DNA from 3 places in the Streptomyces sp. NPDC007808 genome. Region 3 is predicted to be linked to each of the others. Evidence: riboswitches for the same ligand, from Rfam matches in the RefSeq annotation. Region 3 holds a riboswitch; each other region holds the start of a gene.
What was found. A riboswitch is a leader RNA that binds a small molecule or an ion and turns the genes downstream of it on or off. The one in region 3 is predicted to bind thiamine pyrophosphate.
Positions count from the first base shown of each region.

Region 1 (3,268 bases), on a different contig from region 3:
TGGCCAGGACCGCTCGCAGGGATGCCTCCAGGTGGCGGGCGTCGGAGGCTGCCGGGTCCCGCGGGCTGCCGGGGAAGGCGTCGAAAAGGTAGCGGCCCACCACCTGGTCGCGGCTGCGTCCGGCCTGGCGCAGCCACGCGAGGTTGGCGTCGGCGAAGACCAGTTCGGGAGTCAGCAGAGCGACCGCGCCCGGCAGCGCTCTGAACACTGCCGCGTAGTCGATAATCATGGATGCAGGATATGGACAAATGGTGCGATTCATGCTTCCTGGCATCGCCCTGATGGAGACCCGCCCCTTCCTCTGTCGGCGGCAACCCGATCAGTGAACTAAGGCCTGGTCAACGGGGAGGTCCTCGGGTGCACCGCCCACAACCGCCAGGTCAAGGTCCGGCTTGATGAGGGGCCGGCAGCCGACGAGTGATCTCCGCTGGGCCGTCTCTGGGCCTTCTCTGGGCCGTCCGAGGCCGCTCAGCGGCGACCGGTGACGACTACCTACGGCAGCCGTAGCAGGCGACAGCCGCAGGTCACCCGATTCGATCTGCGACACTGGTACAGCCATGCCTAAGCCCGGAGAACTCACTTTCGTCGCCCCGCGCGGAGCCAAGAAGCCGCCGCGGCATCTTGCCGATCTCACGCCCGGAGAGCGCAAGGACGCCGTTGCCGCGATCGGCGAGAAGCCGTTTCGTGCCAAGCAGCTCTCGCAGCACTACTTCGCGCGGTACGCGCACGACCCGGAGCAGTGGACCGACATCCCCGCCGGTTCGCGCGACAAGCTGCGCGAGGAGCTGTTCCCTGAGCTGATGACCGTCGTACGGCATCTGTCGACCGACCAGGGCGACACCCGCAAGACGCTGTGGCGGCTGTTCGACGGGACGCTCGTGGAGTCGGTGCTGATGCGGTACCCGGACCGGGTGACGATGTGCATCAGCTCGCAGGCGGGGTGCGGGATGAACTGCCCGTTCTGTGCGACCGGGCAGGCGGGGCTGGACCGCAATCTGTCCACCGCCGAGATCGTCCACCAGATCGTGGACGGGATGCGGGCGCTGCGGGACGGAGAGGTGCCGGGTGGGCCGGCGAGGCTGTCGAACATCGTCTTCATGGGGATGGGCGAGCCGCTCGCCAACTACAACCGGGTCGTGGGGGCCATCCGGCGGCTGACCGATCCCGAGCCCGACGGGCTGGGGCTGTCCCAGCGCGGGATCACCGTCTCGACGGTCGGGCTCGTCCCGGCCATCCACCGGTTCGCCGACGAGGGCTTCAAGTGCCGGCTCGCCATCTCGCTGCACGCCCCCGACGACGAGCTGCGCGACACCCTCGTCCCCGTGAACACGCGGTGGAAGGTGCGGGAGGTCCTCGACGCCGGGTTCGAGTACGTCGCGAAGAGCGGACGGCGGCTGTCCATCGAGTACGCCCTCATCCGGGACATCAACGACCAGGCCTGGCGCGGTGACCGGCTCGGGCGGCTGCTCAAGGGCAAGCCCGTGCATGTGAACCTGATTCCGTTGAACCCGACTCCCGGTTCGAAGTGGACCGCCTCCCGGCCCGAGGACGAGAAGGCGTTCGTCGAAGCCATCGCCGCGCATGGTGTGCCGGTGACGATTCGGGACACCCGTGGTCAGGAGATCGACGGGGCGTGTGGGCAGCTCGCCGCGACCGAGCGGTAGTCTGACCGCCGTAAGAACATCTGCATATTCCGACAGGGGAGCGCCACAGCGCTGAGAGTGCGGCACCGGCCGCAGACCCTCCGAACCTGGCCCAGGTCATTCTGGGTAGGGAGATCGGTCACCACTCAAGCTGTTGCGCCCTGCCCGGAGCCCCTGGGGTTCCGGCCAGGGCCGCGTCTCTTCCTGGTCACTCCAGGAGGAATCAGTGAGCATCACCAAGTACAAGGCCACGGCCTCGCTCGCCGGTCTCGGTCTCCTCGCGCTGCCCGCGCTGGCCGCGTGCGGATCGTCCGACGGCGACGGCGCAGGGGGCAGCGGTGGTGGTTCCAAGACCGTCACGCTGGTCAGCCACAACTCGTGGGCCGTGTCCAAGGACGTCCTCGCCGCCTTCGAGAAGAAGTCCGGCTACAAGGTCAAGGTCCTGGAGGACGGCGACGCCGGGCAGGCCGTCAACAAGGCGATCCTGACCAAGGACAACCCGCAGGGCGACGTCTTCTTCGGCGTCGACAACACCCTGCTCTCCCGCGCGCTCGACAACGGGCTGTTCCAGTCGTACGAGGCCAAGGGCTCCGACCAGGTCCTGCCCGAGTACCGGGTCGACCAGGACAAGCACCGGGTGACGCCCGTCGACACCGGCGACATCTGCGTCAACTACGACAAGGCGTACTTCAGCGAGCACAAGCTGACCCCGCCCGCCTCCTTCGACGACCTGGTCAAGCCCGAGTACCGCAACCTCCTCGTCACCGAGAACGCCTCCACCTCCTCGCCGGGCCTGGGCTTCCTGCTCGGCACCGCCGCCAGGTACGGCGACGACGGCTGGCAGGACTACTGGAAGAAGCTGAAGGCCAACGGCGTCAAGGTCGTCGACGGCTGGGAGCAGGCCTACAACGAGGAGTTCTCCGGCTCCGCGGGCGGCAAGAAGGCCAAGGCCGACCGGCCGCTCGTCGTGTCGTACGCCTCCTCACCGCCCGCCGAGGTGATCTACGCCGATCCCAAGCCGACCACCGCGCCCACAGGCGTAGCGACCGGCACCTGCTTCCGCCAGGTCGAGTACGCGGGCCTGCTGAGCAACGCCCGCAACGCCGAGGGCGGCAAGGCGCTCCTCGACTTCCTGCTGAGCACGACGTTCCAGGAGGACATGCCGCTCAACATGTTCGTCTACCCGGTGCGCGAGGGCGCCCAGGTGCCGCCGGAGTTCACGAAGTACGGCCCGCAGGCGGAGGACCCCGAGACGATGGCCCCGGCGAAGATCGCCGACAACCGTGACGACTGGGTCAAGTCGTGGACCTCGCTCGTACTGAAGTAGCGGCCTCCCGCACGAGGGCCGCGCGGGGCGCGGCGGTGCCGCTCGGTCTCGTCGCCGTACCCGTCGCGTTCTTCGCGGTCTTCTTCGCCTATCCCGTCGCCGCCATCGTCGCGCGCGGTCTGAAGGCCGACGGGGCCTGGCAGTTCGGGCGCCTCCTGGATGTGCTCGCGGAGCCCGACATCCGGCACGTCCTGTGGTTCACCACCTGGCAGGCGCTCGCCTCCACCGCGCTCACCCTGCTGATCGCGCTGCCGGGCGCCTATGTCTTCGCGCGCTTCGACTTCCCCGGCAAACAGGT
Region 1 is NZ_JBIAEQ010000003.1:69,686-72,953, reverse strand. It holds gene ACFYNL_RS12080 (PP2C family protein-serine/threonine phosphatase) at 1-229, opposite strand, end outside; gene rlmN (23S rRNA (adenine(2503)-C(2))-methyltransferase RlmN) at 558-1,664, shown strand; TPP riboswitch at 1,689-1,794, shown strand; gene ACFYNL_RS12070 (thiamine ABC transporter substrate binding subunit) at 1,870-2,970, shown strand; gene ACFYNL_RS12065 (ABC transporter permease) at 2,946-3,268, shown strand, end outside.
Region 1: it holds a riboswitch for thiamine pyrophosphate, as region 3 does, so the genes downstream of both, ACFYNL_RS12070 (thiamine ABC transporter substrate binding subunit) here and thiO (glycine oxidase ThiO) in region 3, are expected to answer to the same signal.

Region 2 (3,268 bases), on a different contig from region 3:
CGTGCCCCACCAGGCGATCATCGCGGCACCGATGCCGGAGGTGATGTGGTCGTACGCCGGCGCGACGTCCGTGGTCAGCGGGCCGAGCGTATAGAACGGAGCTTCATCGCAGATCTCCTGCTGAAGGTCGATGTTCTCCTTGATCTTGTGCATCGGGACATGTCCCGGGCCCTCGATCATGGTCTGTACGTTGAAACGCTTGGCGATCGTGTTGAGTTCCCCGAGCGTCTTCAACTCCGCGAACTGCGCCTCGTCGTTGGCGTCCGCGATCGAGCCCGGCCGCAGGCCGTCGCCGAGCGAGTACGTGACGTCGTACGCCGCGAGGATCTCGCACAGCTCCTCGAAGTTCTCGTACAGGAAGCTCTCCTTGTGGTGCGCGAGGCACCACGCGGCCATGATCGAGCCGCCACGGGAGACGATGCCGGTCTTGCGGTTGGCGGTGAGCGGTACGTACGGCAGGCGCACGCCCGCGTGGACCGTCATGTAGTCCACGCCCTGCTCGGCCTGCTCGATGACCGTGTCCTTGTAGATCTCCCAGGTCAGTTCCTCGGCGCGGCCGTCCACCTTCTCCAGCGCCTGGTAGAGCGGCACCGTGCCGATCGGGACGGGGGAGTTGCGCAGCACCCATTCGCGCGTGGTGTGGATGTTGCGGCCGGTGGACAGGTCCATGACCGTGTCGGCACCCCAGCGGGTCGCCCAGGTCATCTTCTCGACCTCCTCCTCGATGGAGGAGGTGACCGCGGAGTTGCCGATGTTGGCGTTGACCTTCACCAGGAACCGCTTGCCGATGATCATCGGCTCGATCTCCGGGTGGTTGACGTTGGCCGGCAGCACCGCCCGGCCCGCCGCGATCTCGTCGCGCACCACCTCGGGAGAAACGTTCTCCCTGATGGCTACGAACTCCATCTCGGGAGTGATCTCGCCACGGCGCGCGTAGGCGAGCTGCGTCACCGCCTTGCCGTCCCGGCTACGACGCGGCTGACGCGGCCTGCCGGGGAAGACGGCGTCGAGGTTGCGCAGGCCACCACGCGGCGAGGTGTGCTTGATCCCGTCGTCCTCGGGACGGACGGGACGGCCCGCGTACTCCTCTGTGTCGCCGCGGGCGATGATCCAGTTCTCCCGCAACGGAGGCAGCCCCCTGCGGACATCCGTCTCGGCGAGTGGATCGGTGTACGGGCCCGACGTGTCGTACAGCGTGACCGACTGCCCGTTGGTGAGGTGCACCTGGCGGACCGGCACCCGCAGATCGGGGCGTGAGCCCTCGACGTACGCCTTGTGCCAGCCGATGGACTTCCCGGCCTCCTGGGACTTCTCGTCCTGAACGGAGGCAGGCGTGCGCGCGTCCTTGATGGTCATGAGACCTACTCCCTACGCCGGCATTACCCGGTAACAGGTTCGGCGGTCGACGCAGCGGTATCCGTCTGCCGATGTTTCGTGTGCAACATCACTCGCGATGGGTGATGTTTCATGTGAAACATCGCTGGGACGGAGGTCAGCGCCCTCTCAGCCCGGTGCTCCGAGCTCCCGCGTGTACAAAGGTGGCTCCACGCTAGCGTCAATTCGGGCGCGGTGAACAGAGGGCCCCCCTCGTTCTTGCGATGATCGGTCGGTGACCACGACGCATGAACCTCCGTACCCACCGCCCGAGCCGCACCGCGGCTCGGGCTCCGGAAACGGCCCCGCACGAGGCAACGGCCTTACGGACGGCCGGGGTTCGGCGATGCCCCGAGGCAGATACGACGGTGAGTTCGGCCGTGGTTCCGGCGATGGGTCCGGCGATGGGTCCGGCGACCACGCGGCTGGATCCGACGGCTGGCACGAGCACGGCCGGGGTTCCGGTGGGGTGCAGGAGCATGGCAGCGGAGGCGGGACCGGCGCCGGCGGCGGGCACGAGCGGGGGCCCCGGGCGGGTGGCGTACGGGGTTACGGTCCCGCCTATCGCGGCGCGCCGGGGCGAGGGCCCGGGGACGTGGAAGGGCCCGGTCGCGGACCTGGTGGGGGGAGCGGGGACGGCTTCGGGGGCGGTCACGGGGACGACTTCGGCGGGGGACACGGTCATGGGCCGGGTTCCGGGGGCGGTCACGGGGATGGCTTCGGGGGCGGCCACGGGGACGACTTCGGGGGTGGGGGGCACGGGCATGGGCCCGGTTCCGGTGGCTCGCACGGTGACGGTGGCGGGGGCCAGGGTGGAGGCGGGGGCGGCGGCCATGGGCACTCGCACAGTCACGCCCACGGCCCCGCGGCGCCCGTCTCCCAGCATCTGCGCAAGGTCATCGCGGCGGTCCTGATCCCGTTCGCCGCGGCAGTGATGGTGGGGCTCGTCGTGCTGTGGCCGGGCGGCGCCCCGCCGCACGAGCGCACAGGCGTCGGCTTCGACCGGCAGACGCAGCAAGCCACGGTCACCCAGGTGGTCGAGGTGAGCTGCAAGGAAGCAGGCGCCTCGGGGGTGCCCCCGACCGGTGACACCTCCACGGCCGAGGGCTCCTCCGCCGTGCAGCAGGAGAACGGCACCTGCAAGAAGGCGACGATCCGCGTCGACACCGGCAAGGACAAGGGCCGGACGTTCACGGAGATCGTGCAGCCCGACCAGTCACGGCAGTTGAGCGAGGGCCAGGAGGTCGTGGTCGCCTACGAACCCTCGGCGCCCAAGGACCTGCAGTACTCGGTCACCGACGTGAACCGTCGAGTGCCGTTGTCCGTGCTCGCCGGCATCTTCGCGGTCGCCGTCGTGATCGTCGGGCGGATGCGTGGTGTCATGGCGCTGATCTCGCTGGCCATCAGCTTCATGGTGCTGAACTTCTTCATCCTGCCGGCGATCCTTCAGGGCTCCAACCCGCTGGTCGTGGCGGTGGTCGGGTCGAGCGCCATCATGCTCATCGCCCTGTACCTGTGCCACGGCTTGTCGGCCCGGACGTCCGTCGCGGTGCTCGGCACGCTCATCTCGCTGTTGCTGATCGGCTTCCTCGGCTCGGTGTTCATCGACTGGGCGGCGCTCACTGGCAACACCGACGACAACACCGGACTGATCCACGGCCTGTACCCGTCGATCGACATGAGTGGTCTGCTGCTCGCCGGAATCATCATCGGCTCGCTCGGTGTCCTCGACGACGTGACGGTCACCCAGACGTCCGCCGTCTGGGAGCTCCACGAGGCCAACCCCACGATGGGCTGGCGCGGGCTGTACCAAGCGGGTATCCGGATCGGCCGCGACCACATCGCGTCCGTGGTCAACACACTCGTCCTCGCCTACGCGGGCGCCGCGCTGCCG
Region 2 is NZ_JBIAEQ010000004.1:228,824-232,091, forward strand. It holds gene thiC (phosphomethylpyrimidine synthase ThiC) at 1-1,356, opposite strand, end outside; TPP riboswitch at 1,349-1,538, opposite strand; gene ACFYNL_RS16850 (YibE/F family protein) at 1,970-3,268, shown strand, end outside.
Region 2: it holds a riboswitch for thiamine pyrophosphate, as region 3 does, so the genes downstream of both, thiC (phosphomethylpyrimidine synthase ThiC) here and thiO (glycine oxidase ThiO) in region 3, are expected to answer to the same signal.

Region 3 (3,268 bases):
GGAACGAGGCGCAGTCACCGACGGCGTACACGTCCGGCACCGAGGTGCGCAGGTGGGAGTCGGCGACGACCTCGTCGTGCGCGCCGAGCTCGATGCCCGAACCGGCCAGCCATGCGGTGGCGGGCCGCGCCCCGATGCCGACCACCACGGCGCCAGCCGGGATCCGCGAGCCGTCGTCGAGGACGACCGCGCCGGGCTCGACGCGCTCCACACGCGCGTGCGTCCGCAGTACGGCCCCGCTGTCCGCGTACCAGGAGGTCATCGGCGCCGCCACCGCCGCGGGCAGCGCACCCGCGAGCGGTCGGTCGGCGGCCTCCACGACGGTCACCGCGCAGCCCGCCTCGCGCGCGGCCGTGGCGAACTCCGCACCGATCCAGCCCGCCCCGACGACGACGATGTCGTGCTGCCGTGCGAGCACCGGCCGCAGCCGCTCGGCGTCGTCCAGGGTGCGCAGCAGATGCACCCCCGGAACGCCTTCCGCACCCGGCAGCCGGATGGGTTCGGCGCCGGTGGCGAGCACGAGGACGTCGTACGGGACGGCCCCGGCCTCGGTGTCCAGCTCGTGGTCGGCGGAGCGCACGCCCAGCACCTCGCGCCCCAGCCGCAGTTCGATGTCGAGGGCGTCGAAGTCGACGTCGAAGGCGGAGCCTTCGGCGTTGCCGAGCAGGACGGCCTTGGACAGCGGAGGCCGGTCGTACGGCTGGTGGGGTTCGGCGCCGATCAGCGTGACCGTGCCGGTGAAGCCCTGTTCGCGCAGGGCGACCGCGGTCTGCACCCCGGCCATGCCCGCGCCCGCGACGACCACGCGTCGCGCCTGTGACGTGCCCTGTTGCTGCGTCTGCTCGCTCACCTGATCACCATAGACAACTGACAATTCGTCAGTCAGGGGGCGTGCTCAGTGACCTGCTCCACAACACTCGTGCCCCGACCCGCCTGCGACTCCCACTCCCAGCTCTCCGCCAGGCGCACCCGCCCGTCGGGCAGGTCGGTCACCGTCGACACACAGTGGCCCGACGACGTCGTCCCGTCGCGCTTGAGCTGCACGTACCGGAAGTCCAGCCGGTCACCTGCCCTGGTGCCGACCAGATACCCGCGCACGACGTCGCCGCCCGCGTACTCCGCCCAGATCTCACCGTCCTTCTCGTGGTAGGTGAACCGGGTGCGGGTACCCACCTGACCTGGGGCTTGGTCGGCCACGGGGGCGAGGACGAGTCCGTCGAGCGAGCGGGCCACGGGCACGGGCTCCCTTACTGAGGTCTGCGGCGTCGGGCTAGGGTGGCCAACGTAGAGCACTCGCGGGAGCCCGGACGCACCGGGCTGAGAGGGAGGCTGGCGGCCTCCGACCGTACGAACCTGATCCGGGTCATGCCGGCGAAGGGAGGGGCTGGACGCCCATGTCGCGTACGCGAACGTCAGACGTCCTTGTCATCGGGGGCGGAATCATCGGGCTCGTCACGGCGTGGCGGGCCGCGGGACGCGGGTTCACGACGGCCGTCGTGGATCCCGAGCCGGGCGGCGGCGCCGCCCAGGTGGCGGCCGGGATGCTGGCCGCCGTCACGGAACTGCACTACGGCGAGCAGACGCTGCTGGGTCTGAACCTGGCCTCGGCCCGCCGGTACCCGGACTTCGCCGCCGAGCTCACCGAGCTCACCGGCCATGACCTCGGCTACCGGCGCTGCGGCACGCTCGCCGTCGCGCTGGACTCCGACGACCGGGCCCACCTGCGGGAACTGCACGCCCTGCAGCGCCGCTCGGGGCTGGAATCCGAGTGGTTGTCGGGGCGTGAGTGCCGGCGCCTTGAGCCGATGCTCGCGCCGGGGGTGCGCGGCGGGCTGCGGGTGGACGGCGACCACCAGATCGATCCGCGGCGGCTGGCCGGGGCGCTGGTGGCCGCGTGCGAGCGGGCCGGTGTGGTCTTCCACCGGGCCTGGGCCGAGCGCTTCGACGTCGTACGGGACCGGGCCGCCGGCGTGACCACGGCGGACGGCACCCAGCTGCGCGCCGGCCAGGTGGTCCTCGCCGCCGGCAGTCGCAGCGGGCTGCTGCCCGGGGTCCCGGACGACGTGCTGCCGCCGGTGCGCCCCGTGAAGGGCCAGGTGCTGCGGCTGACCGTGCCGAAGCGGTACGCGCCGTTCCTGAGCCGGACCGTTCGGGCCGTGGTACGCGGCAGCCAGGTGTACCTCGTGCCGCGCGAGAGCGGGGAGCTGGTCGTCGGGGCGACGAGCGAGGAACTGGGCTGGGACACGACGGTGACCGCGGGCGGGGTGTACGAGTTGCTGCGCGACGCCCACGAGTTGGTGCCGGGCATCACGGAGCTGCCGCTCACCGAGACACGGGCCGGTCTGCGCCCCGGCTCCCCCGACAACGCGCCGCTGCTCGGCCCGACCGAGCTGACGGGGCTGCTGCTGGCCACCGGCCACTACCGCAACGGCGTGCTGCTCACACCGGTCACCGGCGACGCCATGGCGCACGTCCTGGCCACCGGTGAACTCCCCGAGGAGGCCAGGGCGTTCACGCCCAGGCGCTTCAGTCCCGCCGCACTCACGGAGCAGCCCGCATGAACACCCCGGTCAGGCCGGTCACCATCTCGGTCAACGGCGAGCGTCGTCAGATCGAGTCGGGCACGGCTCTCGACACGCTCGTGAAGTCCCTCACCGCGGCGCCCTCCGGGGTGGCCGCCGCCCTCAACGAAACCGTCGTCCCGCGCGCCCAGTGGCCGTCGACCCCCCTCGCCGACGGGGACCGTGTCGAGGTCCTCACCGCCGTCCAAGGAGGCTGACCATGGCCGACGATCCCTTTGTCATCGGCGACTCGTCCTTCACCTCCCGCCTGATCATGGGCACGGGAGGGGCGCCCAGCCTGGAGGTGCTGGAGCGGGCGCTGGTGGCGTCCGGGACGGAGCTGACCACGGTCGCGATGCGGCGGGTGGACCCGTCGGTGCACGGCTCCGTTCTGTCCGTCCTGGACAGGCTCGGCATCCGGGTGCTGCCGAACACGGCGGGGTGCTTCACGGCGGGTGAGGCCGTGCTGACGGCCCGCCTCGCGCGCGAGGCGCTCGGTACGGATCTGGTCAAGCTGGAGGTCATCGCCGACGAGCGGACCCTGCTGCCGGATCCGATCGAGCTGCTGGACGCGGCGGAGACGCTGGTGGACGACGGGTTCACCGTGCTGCCGTACACCAATGACGACCCCGTGCTGGCCCGGAAGCTGGAGGACGTCGGCTGTGCGGCGATCATGCCGCTGGGGTCGCCGATCGGCTCCGGACTCG
Region 3 is NZ_JBIAEQ010000002.1:143,800-147,067, forward strand. It holds gene ACFYNL_RS06865 (NAD(P)/FAD-dependent oxidoreductase) at 1-850, opposite strand, end outside; gene ACFYNL_RS06870 (hypothetical protein) at 883-1,233, opposite strand; TPP riboswitch at 1,286-1,397, shown strand; gene thiO (glycine oxidase ThiO) at 1,395-2,561, shown strand; gene thiS (sulfur carrier protein ThiS) at 2,558-2,779, shown strand; gene ACFYNL_RS06885 (thiazole synthase) at 2,782-3,268, shown strand, end outside.